Regions from separate parts of the Gorillibacterium sp. sgz306347 genome, predicted to be linked through region 1. Evidence: riboswitches for the same ligand, from Rfam matches in the RefSeq annotation. Region 1 holds a riboswitch; the other holds the start of a gene.
The links. A riboswitch is a leader RNA that binds a small molecule or an ion and turns the genes downstream of it on or off. The one in region 1 is predicted to bind cyclic di-GMP.

Region 1 (14,744 bases):
GTGCGATCCGGCCGAGAACCACTTGACGTACTGGTTCATTCCGCCGAAGTCGTCCCAGTTGTTCACGAGCGGCAGAACAAGCTTCACGCCGGTCTCGCCGGCCTTGTAAATGGCGTAATCCAGCTTTTTGAGGCCGCTCTCGTCGTAAACGCCGGGAGACGGCTGAATGACGCTGCCGTCGGCGGACGCTCCGTCCAGAAAGCCCCAAATGCGGATGACCTTCAAATCCATGGCGGCCATGTCCGCAAACACATCGTCCACCATCTTTTGCGACTTGTAATGAAAGTAATAGTTGTTCGTGCCGGCGAAGTAAAAATCTTTGCCGTTCAGCACAAAGCGGGTGCCGTCGGTATCCACAAAAGGCGACGCGGCGGCTTTGGCCGGCGCGGGCCGTCCGAGCGAGAACGAAACCAAAACGAGCGCGAACGCAAGGGCAAGCACCGCGGCTTGCCGGAGCAACCGTTTCATTGTTCACTCCTCCATTTTCGGGGTAAAGTAACCGCTTGCAAAACGTTCCTGTCTCACGCCCGCGGACGCTTGTCCGCTTCAATAGGCAACGTTACCGCCCCACCTCCTCTGCCGATTGCCGCCGGTTTCGGTTGTTTCTCCTTCCGGCTCCTGCCGGAGCGCCGCAAAAGCCGACCTCCTTCTCTACCTTTTTCGAGCAAGGCTCCTCTCTTTTTCTCTTCCGAATGAAAGAAATTCTTGTATTTTTATCCATTTTACCGCTAGTTTTCATGGCTCTCTATAGCCAATCCCGACTTCTTTTTTGTCGATCGAGTGAACAAAAGGGTGCGCACGCCTTACCGGAAAAAGTCGGCTGGCTCCCTTTCCGCTTTCTTTTCGTGCCGCCTTTGAGCAGACATCTGCCGGAGGCGGGCTTCCATCAGAAAAAGATTGTTTTTTTTGGAAGTCTGCACTAAAATGATTGTGAACGCGCGTTTATCAAAACGGGGAGGGTGCCATGCGCAGCGAAGATATTGCCAAACTCGCGGGCGTTTCCCGAAGCACGGTTTCCCGGGTGATCAATAATTACCGGAACGTGCCGGAAGAGACGCGCCGCAAGGTAATGAAGGTCATCGAAGAATATCATTACGAACCGAACACCTCCGCCCGCGTGCTTGCGGGCAAGGGCAGCGAAACCATCGGGCTGTTCGTGGTGAGCACGGCGGAGAAAGCGCCCGCCAACCGCATTTACCAAAACGATTATTTCGCTCCGTTCGTCGATGCGCTCGTGGATACGGTGAACGCCATGGGCTACTACGTCCTGATCCACACCGTCTACTCGACCGGAGACTATCAGAAGATCCGCCAGGCGTTTCTGCAAAAGCGGATTGACGGCGGGGTCATTGTCGGAACCCAGAAGAACATCGAGGAAATCCGCAGCATCGTGCAGCTTGGAAACCCGCTCGTGCTGACAGACTTCGATCCGGCCGAGCTTACGCAGCACCGGCTGGACAGCAACACCGTGTCGGTCGTCAATTCGAAGGACTACGCCGGCAGCGTCGAGGCCGTCCGCTATCTGATCGGACTCGGCCACCGCCGCATCGGCTTCATCAGCGGGCGGCTCAGCACGTATTCCGGCCGCGAGCGTTACCTGGCCTACCGCTCCACGCTGGAAGAGCACGGACTTCCGGCGGAGGAACGGCATATTGTCGAAGGCGATTTCCTGCGCCAGACCGCTTTCCGCGAAACGCTGCGGCTGTTGGACGAAGGACCGCCGCCGACCGCTTTTTTTGCCGCCAACGACGAAATGGCGATCGGCGCCATCGAAGCGCTGCGGGAGCGCGGGCTGCGCGTCCCGGAAGATGTTTCGGTCGTCGGCTTCGACGATTCCGCGATCGCTTCCCGGCTGACCCCGGCCCTCACGTCCGTGCGTCTGCCAATATACGAAATGTCGCGCGCTGCCGCCGAAACGGTCATTGCGATGTGCAGCAAAGAAAACGCTTCCTTCAGCTACTCCAGCTTCCCCACCAGCCTGGTGGTGCGGGATTCCTGCTGTCCGCCGGCCGCCCGATAGCTTGCCGGCCGGGCGCTCCGCCGAAGATGCCCCCGCAAGGGGTTCATCCCGCGCGCGTCGTGAACGCGCGTTTATAAACGCTCCACCCCCCAGCTTTCTATCATGAGAGGAGTTGTGTTTGTTGAAATTCGGATTTTTTGACGACGCACGGAAGGAATACGTCATCAACACGCCGCAAACCCCGCATCCTTGGATCAACTATTTGGGGAATGAAAACTTCTTCGGGCTCATTTCCAACACCGCCGGCGGCTACAGCTTTTACCGCGACGCCCGCCTGCGCCGTCTGACGCGCTACCGCTACAACAACATCCCGCTGGACAACGGCGGCCGCTACTATTACCTGCATGACCAAGGGGACTTCTGGACGCCGGGCTGGATGCCGGTCAAGAAGGAGCTCAGCTTCTATGAATGCCGCCACGGTCTCGGCTATACCTCGATCACCGGCGAACGCAACGGAATCCGAGTCAACCAGCTCGCTTTCGTGCCGCTCGGCTACAACGGCGAAGTCCACAAGCTGACCGTCAGCAATACATCGAATGCGGACAAGAAGGTTACCCTTTTCTCGTTTGCCGAGTTCTGCCTCTGGAACGCTTACGACGACATGACCAACTTCCAGCGCAACCTGAGCACCGGCGAGGTGGAAGTGAAGGATTCGGTCATCTACCACAAAACCGAGTACCGCGAGCGCCGCGACCATTTTGCGTTCTATTCCGTAAACGCGCCGGTAACCGGCTTTGACACCGACCGCGACACGTTCCTCGGCGCTTACAACGGCCTGGATAACCCGCAAGCGGTGGCCGCCGGCAAATCGTCCAATTCCGTCGCCAGCGGCTGGTATCCGGTCGGCTCGCACAGCCTGGACATCTCCCTCGCGCCCGGCGAAGAGAAAACCTTCATCTTCATTCTCGGCTATGTTGAAAACCCGCAGGAAGAGAAATGGGAATCCCTCGGCGTCATCAACAAGACCCGCGCGGAAGCCATGATCGCCCGGTTCGCGAAGGACGAAGACGTGGACGCCGCCCTGGCCGAGCTCGCTTCCTACTGGAACAACCTGCTCTCGAAATACATGATCCAAAGCGGCGACGAAAAGCTGAACCGGATGGTCAACATCTGGAATCCGTATCAATGCATGGTTACGTTCAACATGTCCCGCTCCGCCTCCTATTTCGAATCCGGCATCGGCCGCGGCATGGGCTTCCGCGATTCCAACCAGGACCTGCTCGGCTTCGTTCACCAGATTCCGGAACGGGCCCGCGAGCGGATTCTCGATATCGCCGCCACCCAATTCGAGGACGGCAGCGCGTATCACCAATACCAGCCGCTCACGAAACGCGGCAACACCGAAGTCGGCATCGGCTTTAACGATGACCCGTTGTGGCTGATCAGCGGAACCGCCGCTTACGTGAAGGAAACCGGCGACTTCAGCATCCTGGACGAGCAAGTTCCGTTCGACAACGACCCGGACAACACCGCTACCCTGTTCGAGCACCTGAAGCGCTCCTTCTACCACGTGCCGAACAACCTCGGGCCGCACGGGCTGCCGCTGATCGGCCGCGCCGACTGGAACGACTGCCTGAACCTGAACTGCTTCTCCAACACGCCGGGCGAATCGTTCCAGACGACGGAGAACATTGAAGGCAAAGTGGCGGAATCCGTGTTCATCGCCGGCCTGTTCGTGTTCGTAGGCCCCGACTATATCGAGCTCTGCCGCCGCCGCGGCCTGGATAAGGACGCCGCCGAAGCGGAAGCCCTCATCAACGGCATGAAAGAAACGACCATGAAGCACGGCTTCGACGGAGACTGGTTCCTCCGCGCCTACGACCACTTCGGCGACAAGATCGGTTCGAAGGAATGCGAAGAAGGTCAAATCTTCATTGAGCCGCAAGGCATGTGCGTCATGGCCGGCATCGGGGTGGAAACGGGCGACGCCGTAAAAGCCCTCGATTCCGTCGTCGAGAAGCTCGAAACCAAGCACGGCATCGTGCTGCAGCAGCCGCCTTATTCCAAGTACTACATCAACCTGGGCGAAATCTCTTCCTATCCCCCGGGCTACAAAGAAAACGCCGGGATTTTCTGCCACAACAACCCGTGGATCATGATCGCGGAAACGGTTGTCGGCCGCGGCGACCGCGCGTTCGAGGTGTACAGCAAGATTGCACCGGCATACCGCGAAGAGATCAGCGACCTGCACCGCATGGAGCCGTACGTCTACTCGCAAATGATCGCCGGACGCGACGCGGTTCGCCACGGCGAAGCCAAGAACTCCTGGCTGACCGGCACGGCCTCCTGGAACTTCGTCGCCATTACCCAGGCGATTCTCGGCATCAAGCCGGAGTTTGACGGGCTGATGGTAGACCCCTGCATTCCGCAGGCATGGGACGGTTACACGATTACCCGCGTCTTCCGCGGCGACACGTTTGAAATCAAAGTGTCGAACCCGAACCATGTCCAAAAAGGCGTGGCCAAGGTAACGGTAGACGGCAAGGAAATCGAAGGCAACATCCTGCCGGTTATCGGCGATGGCGGCACCCATCAGGTGGAAGTCGTCCTCGGCTAAGCCGATTCCGGAAACAGCAAAACCGGCATTCCGCCCTTATTGGGCAGGATGCCGGTTTTTTTGTTTTCCGTAGCGGCTGTGTACTTCCCTCGCACTCCTGCGATCCGCTCAGACAATGCGCCCCTGCATGCGGAACGCACTCTTTACGCCCCTGATGCAGGTTACGATTCCTTTTTACTCGGGGCGTAGCCATTCCTTTTCGCGAATGGCCCATTTGCTCCGGGCAAAAAAAATCCTCTCCGCCTGCGGGAGAGGGATGCCGGGTTACGGATTACGGGCTGCCGGGCGGTTAAACCGCGACCACGTAAATATCAAATTGCCCGTAGGATTGAAGATTCAGCGGAATCGCCATCGACTTCAGCTTGCCGTTGCCGGGCAAGTTGCCGGTTTCCATAAAAAACGGCGGCGTAATGTCGACGACAATGCCCTGGTTATACAAAAGGGTGCTTGCATTGCCGCTGATCATGTTGCCCAGCTCGGAGATGGCGCTGCGGCTGATTTCGTCAAACTCTGTCAGAGCGTAACCGCCCATCATGGCGGAGGCGATCTTCAGCGCAACCGGTTCGGGAAAGCCGAACAGGATGTCCCCGGTCATTCCGCCCACAATGCCGATTTTGAGCCAGACGTGATTGTCCTGCATCTCAATGAGTTTGATCTTCAATTCTCCCAGCGTCGGCTTCACCTGAATCAACGATTCGATAACCGTGCAGGAAGACATTAGAAACGGGTTGATGTACTCTGCCTGCATTTTCCTCGCCTCACTCCCAAAAAAATCTGCGAATCAAGCGATACCGGTCATCCCAACAAGTTCGCAACATGTTGTTCGGCAACCCGGCTGCCATGGGAGTTTCTGTTCCTTTAGGCCCGAGGCTTTGCGTCCCCGTCTTTCGGCGGGTTTGCCCTTATCGCTATCTGCTGTTAGGACCACAGTCCTTGTCGATATTACAAGTATAAGGTCCCAAGCAATAATTAGCAATAGCACAAGGCAGAGCCCGACACAATTTTACAAATCTTCAGCATTTGAGAGACTTCTTTCCTAGTAGCCGGTCGCATCGGCTTCCTGGAGAACCGAAATCAGTTCGTCGTGAATATGACCGTTTGTGGCAGCGACATGCCGGACGCCGAGATGATAGTCGGTGTTCCGGGTATCGCTGATCCGTCCGCCCGCCTCCTGCACCAGGAGAGCGCCGGCCGCCAGATCCCAGGCATTGAGGTTTACTTCCCAAAAAGCGCTCAGGCGTCCCGACGCGACATAGGCCAAATGAAGGGCGGCAGAGCCGCCGTTGCGGACATTGCGCACCTTTGGAACCATGGCCGTAAGTCCTCTCATGTTGGCTTCGGCCAGACTGCGGTCGGTCGGAAAGCCGGTGGCAACCAGGCTCGTGGCCAGGGTGCTCTCTTCCGCCACCCGGATCGGCCGCCCGCGAAGATAGGCGCCTTTCCCCTTTTCGGCTACAAACAGCTCATCCCGCGACGGGTCATAAACCACACCTACGATAACTTGTCCTTTATAGGCTAGGGCGATGGAAACCGAATAAAAGGGAAACGTATGCACAAAATTGGTCGTTCCATCGATCGGATCGACAATCCACAGGTATTCCGCGGAGCTTGCTTCCTCCAGCGCCTTGGCGGAGGCCAGGGGACCGGGCTCCACGCCTTCCTCCCCCAAAAACGAATGCGTCGGGAAATGCGTCAGGATCAAATTTTTGATCAGCTTTTCCGACCCTTTGTCAATCTCCGTCACCAGGTCGTGCTGCGAGGTCTTTACCTGAAGCGAGGTGAAGGCGCCCAGCTTGCTTTTGATCCATTCTCCCGCCTTCGCCGCCGTGTTGATGGCGACGGCCGTATAGCTTTTGCCGCTCGGGGAAAAATGCACGTTCGGTTGGTCTGCCAAAAGGATCACTCATTTCCGGTAGTTTTGCGTTTCATTTAGTATAAAAGAGTTCCCCGGGAAAAACCACGGAGCAGTAGCCAAAAATTATCGTTACTCCTGACAAACCCGCAAAACGGAAAAGGCATGGCCCCCGGCTATCCGGCTGCCATGCCGCGGCCCGTCCGCCGCCCGCCCGGCTTAAACCTCGACGGACGCGCCGTCCAGGCGCCGGACGCCCTCCATCTTTGTCAGCTCGTCCATAAGCCGAAACAAAGCTCCGTCCTTTTGCTTGGCTTCGATCATTACGTCCAGCCGGGGGGTGCCTTCCGCTACCCGGCGGAAAAACTCCAGCAGCGGACCGGGATCTACATAATCGGCATGCGCCCGCATATCGGACTCCGATTTCGGGCTCGAGGCGTGAATCTTGGGCGGGATCGCAGCCGCCCCGTCCCGTTCCCAGGTGCGCCGGATTCTCGGCCAGAGCTCTTCCGCCCGCTCGCCTCCCCCCGGGTTAACCAGGTGATGATGGATGTCGAGCACCATCGGGACGCCGACTTGCTCGGCGCATTCCAGCGTCTCCAGCGCCGTGTATGTTTTGTCGTCATTCTCCAGCGTAAGCCGGTTTCTGATCTCGTCCGGCAGGGCCGCAAAACGCTCGTGGAACCGGGCCAGGGCGGTCTCTTTGCTGCCGTAGGTGCCTCCGATATGGATGTTGCATTTGGACCGCTCGTCCAGCCCCATGGCCGCAAGCATGCCCGCCTGATGATGCAGGTCCTGCAACGATTTCCGCAGCACATCCTCTTTGGGAGTGGTCAGAACGGTGAAGTGATCGGGATGAAAGCTCGTCCGCATGCCGTGCAGCTTGACGTAATCCCCGACTTCCCGAAAGCTGTCCGCCAGCGCGGGCAGCGGATTCCAGCCTTCCGTCTCCGGATGTGTGACAAGAGGCACAAGACGGGACGAGAAGCGAAACACCCGGATGTCGTGGGCCCGGTTGTGCCGCAAAAGCCGCAGCGTGTTGTGCAGGTTTTCGGCGGCGATCCGTTCCAGCTTCCGCAGGGCGGCCGCCCGGTCCGGGATTTTGGCGAACTGGGTGGCGGTCATCGTTTTGGACGGCGAGGCGTTCGCCACCTCTACCGACATGGCGACATATCCGAAGCGTACAATCATGGGGAAGCCCTCCCGGGAATGCCGATTCTTTCCCGTTAGTCTGCCCCTTCTCCGCCCGGACAACACGCATTTTATGCAATAAGCGCTCTCTTCATCGCTGCCGGCCGGTGCGTCGAAGCGGTCCCGCCGCGCCGCATTTACGCGGATTGATGCGCTACCCGGAAAAGGCTCAGCTTCCGGCCCCTTCCTCCTGATCGCGGAAATACATCTCGTAGGCAAGCACGGTCTGCACCTCGGCCTCCTGCTCCGTCAGCAGCCGGACGAGCTCCATTTCCACCCCGGTCACTTCGTTTCCCTGAAAATCAATTTCGGCGATCGAAACGACGATCTTGACGATGGCGACCGCCCGGTTGTCCGGGGCATACGCGATGGCCTTCTGGCCGGTCGGGAAAATGCGGAAGCCGGTTTTGGTCATTTTGCAAACGCCGTATTCCAGCAGATCGTCCAGCTCCCGCTGCGATTTGAACTTGCAGATCGAATTGATCTCCGTGGCAAAGCCCATTCCAATCACCCGCCGATTTCAAATGTGAATTGCAGCTTTTGCTTCTCCGCGTGCCGGTCGAGAGCGAGCTGGATCAATTCATCCAGCAGCTTGCCGTACGGCTTGCCCGTTTCCTTCCAGAGCAGCGGGTACATGCTGAACGGGGTGAAGCCCGGCATGGTATTGATTTCGTTCAGGTAAATTTGCCCGTCCTTGCGGCCGAGGAAAAAATCGACCCGGGACAAGCCGCTTCCGTCAATGGCGCAGAAGGCCCGCACCGCAAGCTCGCGGATGCGTTCCGCCGTTTCCGGGTCCAGCTCCGCCGGAATGACCATCGTCGATTTGCCGTCCACATACTTCGCCTTGTAATCATAAAAATCGCTTGAGGACACAATTTCTCCCGGAACGGATGCCTGCGGGTCGTCGTTGCCGAGCACCGCCACCTCGATTTCACGGCCGTCCACGTTTTCCTCTACAATGATTTTGCGGTCGTATTTAAAAGCCAGCTTGACGGCTTCGAGAAGCTCTTCCCGGTTGGACGCCTTGGAAATGCCGACGCTGGAGCCGAGGTTGGCCGGTTTGACAAAGCAGGGATAGCCCAGGGCGATTTCAATTTCCATCAGAAAATAAACCTGATCCTTCTCCCATTGGCTGCGCGTAAAATGGCGGTACATGCACTGCGGCAGGCCCTCCTGGGCAAACAGCTTCTTCATGACGACTTTGTCCATGCCGGCCGCCGAAGCCAAAACGCCTGCTCCGACATAAGGGATATCGGCCATCTCCAGAAGCCCCTGAATCGTGCCGTCCTCGCCGAAGGTGCCGTGCAGGAGCGGGAAGACCACGTCCAGCTTGCGTTCGGCTTCTCCGGCACCGGCGAACAGCGACGCGACCGGGCCCGGCCGCAGCGTTTGCGGCGCCGTGTCTGAAGCGGCCTGCACCACGGCGGCGGTTTCGCCCGGAAGCGGAGCTTCCGGCCGGCCGAAGGTCAGCTCGGCGACGGTTTCCACAGGACCCTGGAGCGCAGCCCCCGCCTGCCAGCCCCCTCTGCGGTCAATGTAAAACGGATGAACTTCGTACCTCTCGTGGTCAAACGCTTTTATTACCGCCAGGGCCGTTTGCAGGGAAACGTCGTGCTCCCCGGAACGGCCTCCGTATACAAGACCAACCCGAACTTTATTCGTCATGAAAACCTCCCGATATGTATCGCGCGTTTTCCGGCGGCGCTGCCTGAACGCGTGCCGCGGAGCGTCTGGATATAATGAACATAAAGCTATGAAAACGAAGCCGGTCGAAGCCGTCCGCTGCATTCCGGCAAGGGGGACGGTTAATAAAAGCGGTCCGTCAAATGAAAAAAACGGTACTGTGTCCGAGGGGTCCAGGCGTGCGAGTCGCGGTAGTCCCAGTAGCGGCGTTTGCTGCTGACCGTATGCGCATTGACCAGAGGCATGCCCTTGGCGTCAAGCGCCGTGACGATCGTGCTGTGTCCGTACCGGCCGTCGCCGTCCCAGCAATAACAGATGACATCCCCTTCCGTCAGCCCGTCGGGGCCGTCCGCCGCTTCGGCGCGAAGACCGGTCCGGCTGGCCGTCAGATGCCGGCGAAGGCTGTCGGCCACGGCCCAGCTGTAGCTCCACAGCTCGCGCCGGCCGCTCATGCCCCGGTACCACCAGCCGGAGCCTCTGCTTCCAGTATAGTTCATCGGCGCTCCGCCTGCAAAGATGCACTGCGAGACATAATTGGAGCAATCCACTTCAAATGCAAGATAGGCGGGGTTGGCGCTTTCCCACCAGCGGTCCGCGTAAGCGACGGCGCTTTTCCGGTCGTAGACGGCCGCCCGGCCGGGCCATTCCGGGCGGGAGGTTTCGGTCGCGGCCGGCAGGACGGGCCACCCCGAGCCGGTGCTCCACGCTGCGGAGGGCTGGTCAGGCCACCCCGAGCCGGTGCTCCACGCTGCGGCCGGCAGGACGGGCCACCCCGAGCCGGTGCTCCCGGCTGCGGCCGGCCAAACGGCACCGGTCCCCGCCAAGGGGAGCAGCGAACCCGCCGGAGCGAAGGGCGGAAATCCGCGCGTGTCCGCCGCCCGCTCAGGCGCAGGCGGCCAAGGCAGCCCCGCGGCGCCGGTTTCGCGCGCCGGGAGCACGGCGGAAATCCGCCAGCCGCCGGAGCGCCGCGCAAGCAAAAGCGTCTCCCGCTCCGCCCGCTCCTCGAAATGCGGAATGCCATCGAGCCGGTATTCGTGCCGGGTGCGGAGCTCGACGGCTGCCAAAACCGCCTCTTCCGCGTATGGCGCGCGCTCCCGCGAGGCGGGCCGTTCCGCAAGCAGGCGAAGCCGGACTTCGCTGCCCAGAGGCGTCACTCCGCGCTCTTCCCGCTGGCGGCGCAGCCGGGTTAGGCGCGGAACCTGCAGGCGGTAATAGGTCTCGTCTTCAATGCACGCCGCAATCCGTTCCGGCTCGCAGTCCGCTTCCATCCGGCCCCAGGCGCGGGCGTATTCCCGCATAAGCGTTTTCCGGTCCATCGGCATCCCTCCCAATCCGCATTCCTGCTATCGCCCAGCCTGTCGAGCAGGCCGTTCCCCGTTCCGCTTTCGGATACCAATTGCATAAATGAAACCAGGCCGGCGGCCCGAATGCTATTTCGTTCCTTCCCGTTTTGTTTGTACGACTCCCACAAATGGCTGCTGCCACGTGTATTTACCGCCCGGACCGTCCTTTCGCTAAAACTTCCCGCTGCGTCTATCGCTTCTGAGCCGCCGTCTTTTTCTTCGCCCCTTTTTCACACCCCTTTTCACCCTTTATTTCACACTTTAATTTTCTCCGCCCCTTAATTTTTTTCTCTGTCCTAAAAAAGCAAGCCCCCAATTTCTCATGGTGGCAAGTGGTGCGGGAGAGCACTGAGGGCTAACGGTTGCCACAGAGCTTATTCACGCCAAAACTGACTCTTTTAAAAGCTAACGGTTGCCACAGAGCTTATTCGAGAAAAACCCGGGCAAAATCGGCAAAAAAACGAAAATAAGCGCTGTGGCAACCGTTACATTTTCAAACCTCCCTTTTTTGGGCAAATAGCCGCTGTGGCAACCGTTAGCTCCTGCACCACCATCCTGCCTGCCGTACACCATGATGACTAGGAGTTGGTTTTGCGTTATTTTCATACGAGGCCAATCAGGAAAAAGCAACTAACGGTAAGGCGGCCCCGCAAAGGGGCGAGCGTAGTCGGATCCCAACATCCTGCACCCAAAGAAACTCTCACGAATACCAACTATCCCTCGAGAAACGGGCTTTGAAGCCCCCTCTCCCCGAATGGATAGCGGCAACCCTAACATATACCAACTAAAATCCAACCTGTCGTCTCCTGAAACCCCAATCGATCGCGCCCTGAAGCTCCAGCCTATCGTCTCCGTGAAACTCCAATCAATCATGCCCTGAAGCTCCAGCCTATCTCTCCGTCAAACTCCAATGATCGCGCCCTGAAGCTATAGCCTGTCGTCTCCCGAAACCCCAATGATCGCGCCCTGAAAGCTCCAGCCTATCGTCTCCGTGAAACTCCAATCGATCGTACCCTGTAGCTCCAGCCTATCATTTGATGTTGCCGGATTAGGCGCGTTTCGCCATCAGCTGTGCTGCGCTTGAGTAAATAAGCCTTGACACCCGCTCCCCCGAACTATTGCATTTTATTACAAAACGGCCCGAAAAATGATGACCGCCGCGACCCCCCGCCTGCTAAAATGATCATGCCGCCGCAGCCCCTGCCTCCGGAATCCCGACAGCCGCCGCAGCCTTCTCCCTCCTGCCGCAGCGACTGCCCGCCTCCTAAAAAAGGAAGCCCGCCTAACCGTCAAAACAGGCTAAAAAAAGTTGCAATCCCCCTCCCAAACTCGGTATACTAAAGAAGATGATTATTTTGAAATCGTGTTTCACGGTATGAAACAAAGCGATCTCGTACGGAAATGACGACCAGAACGACAAGGAGGCTTGACCGAATGGCAAGAAAAGACCACTTCAACATCAAAGACACACTGAAGACCGGCGGCCGTGAGTACGTTTACTACAGCCTGCAAAAGCTGGAAGAACGGGGGCTCGGCAAAATCCATCGGCTCCCCTTCTCCATCAAAGTGCTGCTGGAGGCGGCGGTCCGGCAGTTCGACGGACGGGCGATTACCAACGAGCATGTCAAACAGATTGCAAGCTGGGCGGAAACCCCCGAGCTGAACAAGGAGATCCCGTTTATCCCGGCGCGGATCGTCCTGCAGGACTTCACCGGCGTGCCGGTCGTCGCCGACCTCGCAGCCATGCGCTCGAGCGTGCAGCGGATGGGCGGGGACCCGAAACGGATCAACCCGCTGGTTCCGGTGGACCTGGTTATCGACCACTCGGTAATGGTCGACCAGTTCGGCACCCCGGAGGCGCTGGCCTACAACGAAGCGATCGAATTCGAGCGGAATGAGGAGCGCTACCGGTTTCTCCGGTGGGCCCAGACCGCCTTCGACAACTTCCGCGCCGTCCCCCCGGACACCGGCATCGTCCACCAGGTTAACCTGGAGTACCTCGCTTCCGTCGCGGCCACGAAAACGGTTGGGGACGAGATCGAGGTTTTCCCGGATTCGCTGGTCGGCACCGACTCGCACACCACGATGATCAACGGCCTTGGCGTTGTCGGCTGGGGCGTCGGCGGCATTGAGGCCGAGGCCGGCATGCTGGGACAGCCGCTGTACTTCCTGACCCCGGAAGTGATCGGCTTCAAGCTGACCGGCTCGCTGGCGGAAGGCGCAACCGCAACCGACCTGGCGCTGACGATTACGGAAATTCTCCGCAAAAAAGGCGTCGTCGGCAAGTTCGTCGAATATTTCGGCCCCGGGCTCGACAGCCTCAGCCTTTCCGACCGGGCGACCGTCGCCAATATGTCACCGGAATACGGCGCGACCATCGGCTTTTTCCCGGTTGACGCCGAAACCCTGCGCTACCTGCGCAGCACCGGGCGCAGCGAAGAGCAGATCGAGCTGGTCGAAGCGTATTACAAGCAGCAGGGCATGTTCCGCGACGCGGAAACGAAAGACCCGGTTTACTCCGACACGATCGAGCTTGATCTTTCCACCGTCGTGCCGAGTCTGGCCGGGCCGAAACGCCCGCAGGATCGCGTAGAGCTGACCGCGATGAAGGAAGCGTTCGAATCGATCCTCCGCACACCGCTGGACAAAGGCGGCTACGGCCTGACCGAGGAGCAAATCGCCGCCGAAGCGGAGGTCGTCCATCCGCACGGCAAAACCAGCAAGCTGGCAACCGGTGCGGTGGTTATCGCCGCGATTACGAGCTGCACGAACACCTCGAACCCGAGCGTCATGCTGGGCGCGGGCCTGGTCGCCAAGAAAGCGGTGGAGCTTGGCCTGGTGAAGCCGGAATACGTCAAGAGCAGCCTGACCCCCGGCTCCCTGGTCGTTACGGAGTACCTCAAAAAGGCGGGGCTGCTGGAGCCGCTCGAAGCGCTCGGCTTCCATATCGCCGGTTACGGCTGTGCGACCTGCATCGGCAACAGCGGACCGCTTCCCGACGAAGTCTCCGCGGCGATTGCCGATAACGATCTGACGGTCGCCGCCGTGCTTTCCGGCAACCGCAACTTTGAAGGCCGCATCCATGCGCAGGTGAAAGCCAACTATCTGGCTTCCCCGCCGCTGGTCGTCGCCTATGCGCTGGCGGGAACGGTCAACATTGACCTTACCCGTGACCCGATCGGCTATGGACATGACAACCAGCCGGTTTATCTGAAGGACATCTGGCCGTCTTCCCGCGAAATCTCCGAGGCGATCCGCACGGCGGTCAGCCCGGCCATGTTCCACGACAAGTACAAGGATGTTTTCACGGCCAACAAACGCTGGAACGCGCTGGACGTTCCGCTTGGCGAGCTGTACGAGTGGGATGAAAAATCGACGTATATCCAGGAGCCGCCTTTCTTTGCCGGTCTTGAAGGCGAACCGGGCGACATCGCCGGCTTCGAGGGCATGAAGGTGCTGGCCCAGCTGTCCGACTCGGTCACGACCGACCATATCTCGCCGGCAGGCAACATCAAGGCGGACAGCCCCGCCGGGAAATACCTGCTGGAGCGCGGCGTCGAGCGCAAGGAATTCAACTCCTACGGCTCCCGCCGCGGCAACCACGAAGTGATGATGCGGGGCACCTTCGCCAACATCCGCATCCGCAACGCGGTTGCGCCGGGAACCGAAGGCGGCGTCACGACCTATCTCCCGACCGGAGAAGTCATGTCTATCTACGACGCCTCCATGAACTATCAGGAGCAGGGCGTTCCCCTTCTCGTCCTGGCCGGCAAGGAATACGGCACGGGAAGCTCCCGCGACTGGGCCGCCAAAGGCACTTATCTTCTCGGCGTGAAGGCCGTTATTGCGGAGAGCTACGAGCGAATTCACCGCTCCAATCTGGTCGGCATGGGCGTGCTGCCGCTTCAGTTCCCGGAAGGCTTCGGCTGGAGGACGCTCGGCATCACAGGCACGGAAACGTTTGAGATCGCCGGGCTCGACAACGCGGTACAGCCTGGGCAAAAGCTGCGCGTTACCGTAACCCGCGAGGACGGCTCCACCTTCGAATTCGAGGCGGTCGTCCGGCTCGACAGCATGGTGGAAGTGGATTACTACCGC
Region 2 (14,744 bases), on a different contig from region 1:
GCTCCGCGGAACAGCCGAACGGAGGGCAGCAGGAGACGCCGGGAAGCGGCGAAACCGGCACGGGTGCTGCGGCAGGCGAGAACAGTGCGGCGGGCAGCGGCACCGCCGGAAGTGCGCCCGGCGGAACGGAAGCACCGAATGCTCAAGTTTTGCAGAAAAAGGCCTCTGAGGCGATGGAGCAAGCGGCCGCATTTTTGCAGAAGACGGTAACCGAGCCGGGCGTCGCCAGCATTGGCGGCGACTGGACGGTGCTGGCGCTTCTCCGATCGCAGGCAAAGGTTCCGGCGGCTTACTACGAAAGCTATTACGCCGCTGTGGAAAAGACGCTGAAGGAAACGGGCGGCAAGCTGCACCGCGTGAAATATACGGAATACGACCGGGTCATTCTGGCGCTGACCGCGCTCGGCAAGGATGTCCGCAATGCCGCCGGATACGACCTGCTGAAGCTGCTCGCTGACTTTGACACGGTCGTGAAGCAGGGGATCAACGGCCCGGTCTTCGCCTTGATCGCCCTGGACAGCAAAAATTACGCCATCCCCGCTGCCGAAGAAGGACGGACGCAGACGACCCGCGAGAAGCTGATCTGGTTTATTCTGCAGCGGGAAATCAAAGGAGGCGGTTGGGCGCTTGCGTCCGACGCCTCAGAACCGGACCCCGATATCACGGCCATGGTCCTTCAAAGTTTGACGCCCTATTACCGCACCGACGCGGCCGTCAAGGCCGCCGTCGACCGGGGGCTGGGCTGGCTGTCGAAGGCGCAGGACAAGGATGGCGGGTTTTCGAGCTGGGGGTCGGCTAATTCGGAAAGCATCGCCCAAGTGGTGGTCGCACTGACGGGACTGGGAATCGACCCGGCATCCGATTCCCGGTTTATCAAGCAGGGGCGTACGGTCATCGACGCCCTGCTCGGCTATGCGGCTCCGAACGGAGGCTTTTATCACATCCGTTCCGGCGGCCAGGACAACGGCGGGGCCAAACCCGGCGAGGTCGACCTGATGGCGACCGATCAGGCTTTGTACGCGCTGGCCGCCTATGAGCGGTTTACGGCCGGTCAATCTTCTCTATACAACATGACGGATGTGAAGTAATGCGATGAGAAGCTGGTACGATAAAAACAAGAAAAAGCTGCTGGCGGCGCTGGTTATCGCGCTGCTTCTGACGGGCGCGTTTCTGATGGGCGGCGAGCTTCGGCCGCCGTCACCCGGCCCCGCCGCCGGGGGCACCTCGCTCGAGGTGCTGGAGCCGTCCGGCGGGCAGGCCGGGTTGCCCTCCGGCGGGGGAGCCGCCGGAGGAGAAGACGCGGGCGCGGCAAACGGCGCGGCAGCGGGCGCAAACGGCGCCGAAGCGGGCGCAAACGGCGCCGAAGCGGGCGCGAGCGGCGGCGGGGCGGAAGGCAGCGGTCCGGGAGCGGGCGCAAACGGCGGCGAGGCGGAAGGCAGCGGCGCGGGAGCGGGCGCAAGTGGCGACACAGCCGCAGCCCCGCCGGGGGCGGCCGCGAGTGCGCCGGCCGGCGGCGGGAACGGCGGCGCTTTGCCGGCCGACGGCGGGCAGCCTGCCGGCGGGCCGGACAACACCGCCGCAAGCACCGCGCCGCCGGGCACAGCCGGCCCGCCGTCGGCCGCTGGCGGCTCCGCCGGCCCGGCTGCGCCGGTGCCCTCAGCCGGCCCCGGCGCGCCAGCCGCAAGCGCCGCGCCGGGAGGCGCCGCCGCCGGGTCTTCCGCCGTCAGCAGCCCCGGCTCGCCCGGCGGCAAAGGCGGCGCGGCCGCGCCCGGCAATGGCGCCATAGCCGGCTCCGCCCCGGCCCCCGCCGCGCCGTCCGCCAAGCCGCGTCCTTCGGCGTCGCCCGCCAAGGACGCCTACCTGACGGACCCGGTGCCTACCGGCAAACCGAAGCCGGTTGAATGGCAGGACGCGGCCGTCGACAAAAAGAAGCCGCTGACCGCCACGTTGTCCGTCAGCGCCAAAACCATTCTGGACAACCTGGACCAACTGGACAAGGACAAGCTGGAGGTGCTGCCGCAGGACGGAGTGATTTTCAAAGCGCAGGCGGTGATCTTTTATGAAGGGGAGTCGGTGTTCGATGTCCTGCTCCGGGAAATGAAAACGCACAAAATCCATCTCGAATTCGAGATGACGCCGCTCTACAACAGCAATTACGTGGAGGGCATTCACAACCTGTACGAGTTTGACTGCGGCGAGCTGAGCGGATGGATGTACAAGGTAAACGGCTGGTTTCCGAATTACGGCAGCAGCCGCTACAAGCTGAAGGACGGCGATGTGATCGAATGGGTGTACACCTGCGATTTGGGGCGCGACGTCGGCGGCGGCATGGCCGCAGGAGGACAATGAAGCGATGAAGGACAGCTTTTCCTCCTATCACCCGGCGGTGAATTTTCTTTATTTTGCTGTTGTGATTGTGTGCAGCATGTTTTTTATGCACCCGCTCTTTCAGGCGATCGCGCTCGGAAGCGCGCTGCTTTATTCGATCCTGCTGAAAGGTCGAAAAGCGGCGGGCTTCGCGCTGCTTTACGTGCTTCCGCTGCTTTTGGCGGCGGCGGTGCTGAACCCGCTGTTCAATCATGCCGGAGTCACCATCCTGTTCTATTTGCGGAATGGCAATCCGGTGACCTTGGAATCGATCCTGTACGGGGCGGCCTCCGCTTTCATGTTCGGGACGGTCATCCTTTGGTTTTCCTGTTACAACGCGGTGATGACCTCGGATAAGTTCATCCATCTGTTCGGCCGGCTGCTTCCGGCGCTTTCCCTGATTCTGTCGATGGTGCTGCGGTTTGTGCCGCGGTATGCAGCCCAGCTCAAGGTAATCTCCCGGGGGCAAAAATGCATCGGGCGCGACCTTTCCCAGGGAAATGCGCTGCAAAAAGCGAAACGCGGCCTGACGATCTTATCCATCATGACCACGTGGGCGCTCGAAAACGCCATCGAAACGGCGGATTCGATGAAGGCCCGGGGCTACGGCTTGCCCGGCCGGACCAGCTTTTCCGTTTACCGGTGGACCTTCCGCGACAAAATGGCGCTGCTTGCCCTGACGGGACTGACTCTGCTCGTGCTGCTGGGCGCAGCGCGGGGGCTGAACACGATTCGTTTTTTTCCTTCAATTAAAGCTTCGGACGCGGCCCCGCTTGGCATGCTGGCTGCATTTGCCTATGCCGGGTTGTGCCTGCTGCCCGCGATTTTGCATCTGGTGGAGGCGCTGAAATGGAAATCTATCGCATCGAGGACTTGAGCTTTTCGTTTCCCGGGCAGCCGCGCGCGGCGCTGTCGCAGATCAGCCTGAGCATTGGCAGCGGCGAATTTGTCGTGCTGTGCGGTCAATCGGGCAGCGGCAAAAGCACGCTCCTGCGTCATCTCAAGCCGGTGTTGACGCCGCATGGCGAAAGGAGCGGGACGGTTTCTTTCCAAGGACGCCCGCTGGAAAATGCGGATGCCCGCACGCAGGCGGCGGATATCGGCTTTGTGCTGCAAAACCCGGACAACCAGCTGGTGACCGACAAGGTTTGGCATGAGCTGGCGTTCGGTCTGGAAAGCCTGGGCTGCGAGCCGGCGGCCATCCGTTTGCGGGTGGCGGAGATGGCGAGCTTTTTCGGGATTCAAACCTGGTTTCACCGCAAGGTGTCCGATCTGTCCGGCGGTCAAAAGCAGCTGCTGAACCTGGCCTCCGTCATGGCGATGAGCCCGTCCGTGCTGATTCTGGACGAGCCCGCTTCCCAGCTGGACCCGATTGCGGCGGGCGATTTTCTGGAGACGCTGAAAAAGATCAACCGCGAGCTTGGCACGACCATCCTGCTGAGCGAGCATCGCCTGGAGGAGGTGCTTCCGCTGGCGGACCGCCTGATTGTCATGGACGAAGGCCGGGTGCTGGCGGACGGAGCTCCCCGCGAGGCGGGACGGCGGCTGGCGGAGCTCCGGCATCCGATGTTCGCGTCGATGCCGACCGCGATGCGGATTTGCGCGGAGGTGTCGGAAGCGGGGGAGGCGGGCATTTTTGAGATCGCCGGGAGTCCTGAGTCCGGAAGAAAGGCCGAAGAAAGTCGGGTTTGCGGGGCGTATGAAGACGAGTCGCCCGGAGGACCGGGCGCCGAGCCGAAGCCTTCCGTTCTCCCGGTCACGGTAAAGGAAGGCCGTCAATGGCTGGACGCTTATTTGCAGGGTCGTCGGCAACTTTCGGCGGAGGAACAAACGGCGATGGAAGGTAAGGCCGATTGGCCGACCGGAGAGTCGGGCGGGGCGAACGGTAACGCGGGCCTGCTGGCCGGAGGGGCAGGCGGGAGGAACGGTAGTGCCGACTGGTTGACCGAAGGGCCGGGCGAGGCAAGCGGCAACGCCGGCTGGCTGGCGGGGGAACGGAGTGCGGCGGCCGCCTTCGAGGGAGCACGGAACCGGCGGCGCGCCTTCGCCGTCGAGTTCAAGGATGTCTGGTTCCGCTACGAAAAGAACGGGGAGGACGTCATCAAAGACCTTACCCTCCGGGTCGAGGAAGGGCAGTTTTATTGCCTGGTCGGGGGCAACGGCACCGGAAAGACGTCCACGCTTTCCCTGATCGCCGGTCTTCTCCAACCTTACCGGGGAACGGTTCGGGTAGGCGGCCAAAACCCGGCCAAATTCAAAGCGGGCGAGCTGTTCCGACGTCATTTGGCGGTTCTGCCGCAAAACCCGCAAACGCTTTTTGTCAAAAAGACAGTGGAAGAGGACCTGTACGAAGTTCTGGCGGAGGACAAGCGAAGCCGGGATGAAAAAGCGGCGCTGGTGGACGCGGCGGTTCAATTCGCGGAGCTGGAGGGGCTTCTTTCCATGCATCCGTACGATCTGAGCGGCGGCGAGCAGCAGCGGGCTGCACTCGCCAAGGTGCTGCTTCTGGAGCCGAAGGTGCTGCTGCTCGACGAGCCGACGAAGGGGCTGGACGGTTTTTTTAAAGAGAAGCTGGCCGTGTTCCTGAAAAGGCTCAACGCGTCGGGGGTGACGATTGTAATGGTGTCGCACGACATCGAGTTTTGCGCGAGGCACGCGGAGGTGTGCGCGATGTTTTTTGACGGGAGCATCATTACGTCGAACGAGGCGAAGCGCTTCTTCGCCGGCAACAGCTTTTATACGACTGCCGCGAACCGGATGGCGCGGCATGTGTGGCGGGATGCCGTCACGGCGGAAAGCGTGGTGGACTTATGCTGCGCGGCCCGGTAGCCGGCCGGAGCTTTTCCCGGCGGACAATGGTATCCATGCTGCTGATTCTTGCGGCGATTCCGGCCACCATCCTGTTCGGCGTGTTCGTCCTCCAGGACCGGAAATATTACTTCATCAGCCTGCTGATCGTGCTGTATACACTGCTTCCGTTTGCGCTTGTCTTTGAAAAACGGAAGCCGCAGGCCCGGGAGCTGATTCTGATCGCGGTGCTGGCGGGCATTGCGGTGGCGGGGCGGGGCGCCTTTTTCATGCTGCCCCAGTTCAAGCCGGTGGTCGCAATCGTGATTGTTGCTGGCGTCAGTCTGGGGGCGGAGGCGGGTTTTCTGGTCGGGGCGGTGACGGGCTTTGTGTCCAATTTCTTTTTCGGACAGGGGCCGTGGACGCCTTGGCAGATGTTCTGCTTCGGCATTATCGGCTTTCTGGCCGGGCTTTTGTACCGCAAAGGCCTGCTCGCCAAAAAACGGCTTCCGCTCTGCCTGTTCGGCGGCCTGGCGACTTTTTTTATCTACGGCGGCATCATGAACCTGAGCGCGCTGATGATGTTCACGCCCCGCTTCACCTGGGGCGCGCTTCTGGCCGCCTATGCGTCGGGCTTCTGGTTCGATCTTGTGCATGCGACCGCCACGGTGGTGTTTTTGCTCGTGCTTTCCCGTCCGATGATCGAGAAGCTGGAGCGGGTGAAGCGGAAGTACGGGCTCATGGAGTGACGGGACGGGAAACGATTCTCCAATCGGTCTAATCCTTATTGCCTCCGCCAGAGTGCCCCATCGATATCGGAGATTGGAAAAGAAAGCTGCGGTCGTCTCCCGGCGAACGGGCATGAAGACCCGAACTTCAACTTTCCAGAGGGCTCCCGCTCATGGGGATGGATAGGAAGTGCAAAAAAGCACCTCATCCTGCCGTTTTCCGCTATTTTAGACCGAATAGATGCAGAAAGGCAATTAATTCTTCAATTTTCTCTAACTATCGTTTCTTTTAGCGGACATAAGTGCGAATACGTTCTTATATTACGACGGGGACAGGAAATGATAGGAAATAAATGCCGTTTTGCAGCTATTCGCATCACCGTTCCCTGGTTATCATTTGCTGGACCGGTTGCATCTCATCCCCCTCCCCGACGCTTGCCTTTTTTTGCCCGGAGAGGATTAGAAAAAGACGGCGGACAAGCAAACCGGAACGCCTAAGAGAGCGCCTACATGGGGGGCCTTCCAACCTCTCCTCTCCTAATCTGCTAATACACGAAACGTGGAGCTATTGGAAAACGGAAGGAATCGGCAATGAGCCGAATGAAGGTTTCTACGAGGACCGGAATAACGATGATGGCGGCTCTTCGCGCACAATCTGGAAGCAGATCATTTGGGCAATCAGACAGCGGTGATTTCTACTGATGAAATGCTGGACGATGGCGGCAGGAAATTGCATACCGCAAGGGCGGATGCGGCTGGAGGTGGACCGCAAAACGGGCCGGGTCCGCAGCACGCCGTTTGAATGAGAGGGGCGCGGGCGCCTCTCTTTTTTTGACCGGTTTCGTTATAACGGTTTTTTCCGGCAGGCGGGAGGACGGTTTCAGGTAGAATGGAAGTGCCTGGCGGCTGTCGCAATTATTTGCTTGAAAAGCGGTCACTAAAAATGCGGAGGAGGAAACGACCATGCCATACGGACCGGATCCGAATGCGGTTCACCCCGTGGAGGGACTGAACCGGATCTGTTTTGTCAAAAACATCATCACCCGCCCGAACATCCAAGTGGGGGATTACACGTACTACGACGACCCGGAAGGCCCGGAAAGGTTTGAAGAGCATGTGACGCATCACTACGAGTTCCTCGGAGACAAGCTGATCATCGGCAAGTTTTGCGCGATCGCCGCAGGAGTGGAATTTGTAATGAACGGGGCGAATCACCGGATGAATTCGGCGACCACGTACCCTTTCAACATCATGGGCGGGGGCTGGGAAAAAGCGATGCCGGCGCTGGACGATCTTCCGTTTAAGGGAGATACGATTGTCGGCAACGATGTCTGGATCGGGCAAAACGTCACCATTATGCCGGGGGTCCACATCGGCGACGGGGCCATTATTGCGGCGAACGCCGTCGTGACCCGTGACGTTCCGCCCTATCACATCGCAGGCGGGAATCCGGGCCGGATCATCCGCAAGCGGTTCGACGACGAGCTCATCGCCCATTTGCTGAAGCTGGCGTGGTGGGATTGGCCGCCGGAAAAGATTTATGCGCATCTGGAGGTTCTGTGCAGCGGCGACCTAGACCGGATTCGGAGCTTGAATGGCTGACGGAGAGCTTCTGGACGTTAAAGACGTTCTGGCAGTCGGCGCAGCCTTCGTTTGGCAAGCCCCCTTTCGGGAGCAGTGCGAAGTTCCACAGCAGCACCGTTTGTCCCGACTCGGGGAGGCTCTGAAAATAAGTTGGTGCTTTGTCCAACTCAAATTGTTGCCGAAATCCTTGCTCAGCCACGCTGCACTCGTGAAATAGACCGCTTTATCAGGAAGCTCATCGTGGAACCCGCTTATCGCTTCCAACGAACGTTCATAGCATTGATAAGCCGTTCCCGCCGTATAGGGAGCGGCCTTTTCATGCCGAGGCAACGTTCGGACGCCCATATTGCTCCCTTTTTCTCCTGATAATCTCTATATGACTAAAGTAATCCTAAAAAACGACATAATTTTACACGTTCACAATTTATACCTAATTTTATGAAGGAAATCGAAATAGGAATATGGAATTATCCTACTAGCTATTTCTGCCATATATAGGCAGTTGGAAGCAAGTCAAGTGATCGATAAAGGCAAACCCGCACGAAAGTCGGGGACGCAAAGCCACGGGTCTAATCCTTTTTCCTTTGGAAAGAAGGGATGACAGCCGGGTTGCCGCAGTCTCTTTGGCTTGCTTTTTTTTAGTGGAGAGATGGAGGGGACTTATGTCGAACAGAGGCAGGATTATGGCAAGGCTCGTCAGTTTGTTGTTGATTTTCTCCCTCGTGCTTCCATCGGTGCAGGGGGCCTATGCGGAGGCTACAGGGGGAAGCCTTCTTCGCGTCAGCTTTCAGCCCGGCGAAATCCCGGCCTATACCGGCTACCTTCCCGATTACGGGAAGCTTTACGGAGAGCAGAACGGCCATGTGTACGGGTGGAATATGCCGCACGAGGAGCAGACCGTAACAACCAGCACGTACGGCGATCCCGGCATCGACAACAGTGTGCGGCTGCTGCCGGGAGGCGAATGGGGCATCCAGGTGGAGAATGGCAGCTATGAGATCAGCGTCACGGTGGGAGATGCGGTTTACGAAAGCCGCAACACGCTCTTTGCCGAAGGCTTCGCCCTGCTGGAAGGTTTTCCTCTGGAGGCCGGCCAGCATGCTACGGTCAAAAAAACCGTTGCCGTTTCCGACGGGGTTTTGACTCTTAACCAGGGAACGGACAGCGAAGCGCGAACCGTCCTGAACTGTCTGACCCTAGCCAAAGCGGTGCGCGTGGACAAAAAGCTGCAAAAACCGCAGATTTCGCTCCCCGCGGTTGAGAACAAGGTGCAGGGAAACCACCTTCTGTTGTCCGGCTCCGTCATCAATGAACATTTTGCGCCGGCATACATAGAAGTGGACGGATTGCGGGAGGAAATCGCCCGGTACTTGACCGGGAAAGCGGAGGCGGCGGCAGCCGCGCGCCAAGCGCTGGAGCAGACCGCCGTTCCGGCCGGCGGGAACGACATCGCGTCGATTCAGGCAGCGATTGCAGCGGCAAAAGGACCGGTGGCGGCTGTCAAAGCGGGACAATTGAACCTGGACAAAGGAGCGACCTTCGGCAGCCCGGAGAAGCCGGTCCACCTTATTCTGGACAGCATCAACACCAACCGGAGTCTTGACCTGGTTGTTTACGGCTCGCTGCAACTGAAATCGGACCTGAACGCAAATGCTCCGCTGCGGCTGTCCCTTCACGCGGTGCCTTCGGTCAGCGGCGCATCGGGCGATTTGACGGTGGGCGGCGCGTTTCACTTGAATCAGGATTCCGCCGTCGAGGTGGCCGGAAAGCTTTATGCCGGCAAACTGACCTATAACAACGGGAGCTTGACCGTAAATGCCGGCGAGCTTGCGGTTTCCGGCCAACTCGACATCAATACAACGGTTCGGATGGAAATTGCCAATGAAATGACGGTTGGGGAGATTGTCTCAAACAACCAGACGGCCCGTTTGATTATTCGCCGGGCGGACTTATTGGTGCGGGATAACATAAGCGTAAATAACCATTTGGAAATTCATACTGGCGGGGTGTTTGCGGCGGGCGGAAATCTGATCTCCAACCGGACGCCGATTATCGTAACCGGGGACGCAGGGGCGGGCGAAACGCAACTCAAATACACGCTGTACGGGCTAAAGGCGGAGTATTACAGCAACCCGGATTTTTCGGGAACCCGCATTGTGCGCCTTGACCGCAATATCGACCTGGAATCGGTTCCCCGGTTAACCGGTCCCGGCTTTGGCGACAACGATTTTTCAGTAGTCTGGTCCGGTCGGGTAGAGCCGCGTTATTCCGGCACGTACCGTTTTGAAGCCGTCTCCGGGGAAAGCGTAAAGCTGTGGGTCAACCAGGTCCTGCTCGCCGATACCGGACAAGGGCAGCGGGAAGGGGTTCTGCAGCTGGAAGCGGGCAAAGCGTACGATTTGCGTATGGAATACATCCATAAACAAGGCGCCCCGCAAGCAAAGCTTTACTGGCAGAGCGAAGAACAGGCGCGGGAGCTTGTCCCGCGGGGTCAACTGGAGCCTTTCGCGGCGCCAGCCGGCTCGCACAGCGTAACCGAAACGCAGGCGGTGCTGGTTTGGGTGCCGGTATTGAACGCGGACGGCTATGAGATTGAATTTGACGGCCGGATCACCGTGCTCGGACAGGAGATGACCTTCCGCTTTGACAGCCTTGAACCGGGGACGAATCACCGCTATCGGATCCGCGCCTTCAGCGAAGACCTGAAGGGGCCGTGGTCGCCTGTCTCCGAATTCTGGACCCTTCCCGAGATTCCGGAAAAGATTCAGCTCAAGTCTACGACCGACAGCATCACGGTCAATTGGCAGGAAGTCACCGGAGCTACGGGATATGAAGTCGAAGTCAACGATTCCGTTGTCGATGTGGGCGAGAACACGTCTTATACGGAAAGCAATTTGAACGCCAACATGCAGAAGACGTTCCGGGTGCGGGCCAAAAACAGCAGCGGTCCCGGTAAATGGAGCAAGCTGCTGGTTAAGTCGACCGTTATCGCTTCGCCCAAGCATTTAAAAGGCGCCGCCCTGCCGGATTCGGTGAAGCTGACCTGGGACGCCGTTTCCGGTGCGGTTTCTTACGACCTGGAGGCGGACGGCCTTCTGTACGAGAACATCACCGGGACATCGTTTTACCATACGGAGCTTGCGCCCAACAGCAGCCATACGTACCGCGTGCGCGGCGAAAACGGGGATGGCGTAAGCGGCTGGAGCGAAGCCGTCACAGTCGTGACCCCGCCGGAAACGCCGAAGCATTTGAGCGGCGATCCTTCCGGCAGCCAAGTGACGCTTTCGTGGGAGGTGGTTCCGGGAGCCATCGGCTATGAGCTCGAGGCGGATGGCGAAGTTGTGGAAATCGGGGAAACGCCCGTTTATGTCCATTCCGGCCTGGCCCTCAATTCCGAGCACAGTTACCGGGTCCGCGCCAAAAGCAGCGCTGCCGTCGGCGCCTGGTCCGAATCCATCAGCGTTTCCACCCGGCCCGGCGTTCCGGGGAACCTACGGGCCGAGGCCACCAGCACGGAGGTGCAGCTCACCTGGGACGTCGTTGCAGGGGCGGTCGGCTATGATGTGGAGGCGGACGGCAAAGTGGTGTCCGTCGGGCTGCAAACGGCTTACACGCACCGAAGCTTGAAGCCTTTTACGGAGCATGCTTATCGGGTTCGGGCCCGCAACAAGAGCGGCGCGGGCGCATGGAGCGCGCCAATCGAAAGACAAACCGCCATGGGGCAAACGGAAAAGCTGACGGCGGTTCCGCATCTGACTTCCATTGATCTGTCCTGGACGCCGGTCGAGGGAGCGGACGGATACGAGCTGCTGGTGGACGGAGAACCGGTCAAGCTCGGCGGAGCCCCTCATTATGTTCATGAAGGACTGGAACCGTACTCCTGGCATGTGTACCGGGTGCGCGGTCTGTTCGGATCGGCGGCGGGCGAATGGAGCGAGCCGGTCACCGTATCGACGCTGCTTGGCGTTCCCGGCCATATTCAGTTGAATGCGCTCAGCACGCAAATCAAGCTGAGCTGGGAGCCGGTAACGGGAGCGACCGGATACGAGCTGGAGGTGGACGGCGTTCTGGTTGACAACGGCGCGGATACCGCGTACACCCATGCGGGACTCATGCCGAATACGAAGCACGTGTACCGCATCCGGGCCAAGAATGACCTGACGGTAAGCGAGTGGAGCGAGTGGTCGGAGCTTGTGACCGGCGTGACGCCGCCGGCCGTGCCCAAGAACCTGCTGGCAGACGCAACGACAACCTCCATTGCCGTAAGCTGGTCGCCGGTAGAGGGCGCCGGGACGTACGAGCTGGAGGTGGACGGCGTGCTGATCAGCGGGATGAAGGAAACCCGCTACATGCACGACAAGCTGGAGCCGAACACCATGCACAGCTACCGGGTAAGGGCCGTCAACCTGGGAGGCAAAAGCGGCTTTACGGAGCTGGCGAAGAAAATCACGACGCCCGAGCTCACCATTCAAGTTGAAAAGGACGCCGCGTTTAACTTCGTTATGGTGATTCCCGTGAAGGCCGGCGTAACCGAGCGTGAGGTTACCGTCGCCTATAACCCCGAGGAGCTGGAAGTCGCGGACCTCTGCGCGTTAACCCCCCGGGCGGAGCTTGCGCCGGGGCCGGTTGAAGGAACCTCGATTGCAGTGGTGTCCTTCTCGCCCGGAAAGATTCAGTACCGGATTGCCGACGCGAACAAGACCGTGATGAACATCATCCGGCTGATCGCCAAAACGGGCGACAATTCCAAAGTAACGTATACCATTCAATAATGGGCGGGAGGCCATCGGATGAAAAGCGGATTACGCAAGGCGAAATTCTTCTTCCTTGCTTTTCTCATACTGCTGCAAAGCAGCCTGTTTTTCGGCCCGTTCGCCGGTCAGGCGCATGCCCAGCCGGAGCGCAAAGCGGACATCGTGTTCGTTATTGACACGACCGGTTCCATGGGCGGGGTGATCAACAACGTAAAGCAAAACATCGGAACGTTTGTCGACATTCTGGGGGCCAACAACATCAATGCGCGTCTGGGACTGGTCACCTTCAAGGACATTTATTCGGACGGCACGGGCTCGACCGTCAATTACGGCTGGTACGCCGATCCGAACTCCTTCAAAAACGCGCTCAACGGCGTCAGCATCGACGGCGGCGGAGACACGCCCGAATCCGCGGTGGACGGGCTGGAGGAAGCGCGGCGGATGAGCTATCAGCAGCTCGCCAAAAAGTTCGTGATCCTGATAACGGATGCGGATTACAAAGAAGGCACCCGCTACGATGTACCGGGCGACGCGATTACGATGCAAAAGGAAATTGCGCGGCTGAAAAATTTGAATATCGTCACTTCGGTTGTAACGGGCAGTTCCTATCAAGGGCTGTACAGCAGCCTTTACCAGTCGAACGGAGGGATTTACAGCGACATTTCGTCCGCGTTTTCCTCCAATTTGACGGCTCTGACCAACATGATCAACACGAATACGCCGCCGGAGATGTCCATCCAGTTCCCGGTACAGGACCAGCTTTTCGGACAGGCCGGCGTTTCACTGATTCCGCGGATCAGTCTCTCCGATGCAAACGGCGATACGCTAGTCGCCAGGTATTACGTGGACGGAGAAACGTCGCCGCGCGATACCCGCACGGTGACCAACACGCTGTCGCCGCAGGTATTGTCCTTCCAGACGCTTTCCTTGGCGGGACTGGCTCAAGGGAATCATACGCTGCGGATTGAGGTCACGGATAACTGGGCGAATCCGGTGACGAGATCGGTCGGCTTCCAGGTCGACCAGCAGCCGCCCGTCATCGGCAGCCGGCAGCTCGCCTCGACCGATACATCGATCACGGCTTCGTTGTCGGCAACGGACAGTCCGGCCGGACTTGACGCCAGCCCGTACCGGATTACGATTGGTTCCGCGTCCAGCGGGTGGAGCGCCGCTCCTTCCTATACCGCCGGATCGCTTCTGCCGAACACCGCATATGCCGTCCGGCTGGAAGCGCGCGACCGGCTGGGCAACGCAGCGGTTTCCGATCATACCGTGCACACGAAAGCTCAGCCGCCGGTTTTCGCCGCCCAACAGATTGCGGAAACGTCCATTCAGCTGGCGCTCACCGACCGCAACCCGGCCGGGACCAAGTATTTGATCTCCGTCGGCTCGAAGTATGTCGGAGCGGCGGGAACGCTTGTGGACGCGCCGGTCTGGATTACACCGTCGGGCAAAACGGTGACGGTCGGTTCGCTCGCGCCCGGCGTCCGTTACGAATTTACAGGCAAAGCCCAGAACAGCGCGGGCGAGCTAACGGGCGCCGGTCCGGCGCTGGCCGCAACCACGCTTGCGCTGCCGCCCGCCGAACTGGCCGCAGAGCCGGGCCAGGAGTCGATCCGGATACATTGGGCGGCGGTGCCGGGGGCGACGGGATACGACGTTGAAGCGGACGGCGTTGTGCTTCCGAACGGACAATCCGTCTCTTATCTTCACGAAGGGCTGACACCCGCCACCTCCCATACTTACCGGGTGCGGGTGATCAATGAAGGCGGAACGGGAAAATGGGGTCCGCTGATGACGCGGCAGACCCTCCCGTATCCGCCGGACAGGCCGGTCCATCTGTCGGCCGTCCCGACCCAAACGGAAATCGCGTTAACCTGGGATCTGGTGGCGCGCGCCGACCGCTACGAAGTGGAAGCGGACGGCGCGGTACATGACGCGGGAACCCAAAACCGCTTCACCTTGCCCGGGCTTACGGCCGACACCGAGCACAGCTTCCGCGTACGCGGCGTCAACGCGGGCGGAAGCGGCGAATGGAGCGCTCCGTTCACTCAGAAGACGCTGCCCGACCCGCCGGAAACGCCTACCCGGGTAAGCGCCGCTCCATTGATCCATACCGTTACGGTCCGCTGGGATGAGATGGACAGAGCGACGGGTTATGAAATCGAAGCCGACGGCGCCATTGTGGACACTGGCGGCAAGACCGAATACACGCATGAGGGATTGGAGCCGCTCACGGGCCATACCTACCGCGTGCGCGCCAAAAACATCGGGGGCAAGAGCCCTTGGAGCGCGCCGCTCGATATAACCACCCATCCCGAAAAGCCGGTTGTTCCGACGAACATCATCACCACGTCGACGGATACCAAAGTCCAGGCGATGTGGTATCTCGTACCGAACGCCGAGAGCTACGACATCGAAATCGACGGCAAAACCATCGTCAATGTGCCGGGCAATTCGTTCGTGCAGGACGAGCTGCTTCCGGATACGAAACACGTTTACCGGATTCGCGCGAAAAACATCA

Region 2: linked by a shared signal. The riboswitch ahead of AC6I6H_RS16990 (fibronectin type III domain-containing protein) and the one ahead of AC6I6H_RS17060 (chemotaxis protein CheX) in region 1 are both predicted to bind cyclic di-GMP.

The regions. Positions count from the first base shown of each region.
Region 1 is NZ_JCAPET010000036.1:7,172-21,915, forward strand. Features, by position in the region: partial or broken gene AC6I6H_RS17045 (glycoside hydrolase 5 family protein) at 1-468, opposite strand, end outside; gene AC6I6H_RS17050 (LacI family DNA-binding transcriptional regulator) at 965-2,020, shown strand; gene AC6I6H_RS17055 (glycoside hydrolase family 94 protein) at 2,142-4,577, shown strand; gene AC6I6H_RS17060 (chemotaxis protein CheX) at 4,867-5,325, opposite strand; cyclic di-GMP riboswitch class I at 5,400-5,488, opposite strand; gene AC6I6H_RS17065 (inositol monophosphatase family protein) at 5,614-6,471, opposite strand; gene uvsE (UV DNA damage repair endonuclease UvsE) at 6,649-7,620, opposite strand; gene AC6I6H_RS17075 (hypothetical protein) at 7,790-8,122, opposite strand; gene AC6I6H_RS17080 (D-alanine--D-alanine ligase) at 8,128-9,285, opposite strand; gene AC6I6H_RS17085 (amidase domain-containing protein) at 9,426-10,619, opposite strand; gene acnA (aconitate hydratase AcnA) at 12,081-14,744, shown strand, end outside.
Region 2 is NZ_JCAPET010000035.1:16,402-31,145, forward strand. Features, by position in the region: gene AC6I6H_RS16960 (S-layer homology domain-containing protein) at 1-1,088, shown strand, start outside; gene AC6I6H_RS16965 (DUF4430 domain-containing protein) at 1,093-2,349, shown strand; gene AC6I6H_RS16970 (energy-coupling factor transporter transmembrane component T) at 2,354-3,244, shown strand; gene AC6I6H_RS16975 (ABC transporter ATP-binding protein) at 3,217-5,196, shown strand; gene AC6I6H_RS16980 (ECF transporter S component) at 5,232-5,903, shown strand; gene AC6I6H_RS16985 (Vat family streptogramin A O-acetyltransferase) at 6,846-7,484, shown strand; cyclic di-GMP riboswitch class I at 7,986-8,083, shown strand; gene AC6I6H_RS16990 (fibronectin type III domain-containing protein) at 8,129-12,238, shown strand; gene AC6I6H_RS16995 (fibronectin type III domain-containing protein) at 12,257-14,744, shown strand, end outside.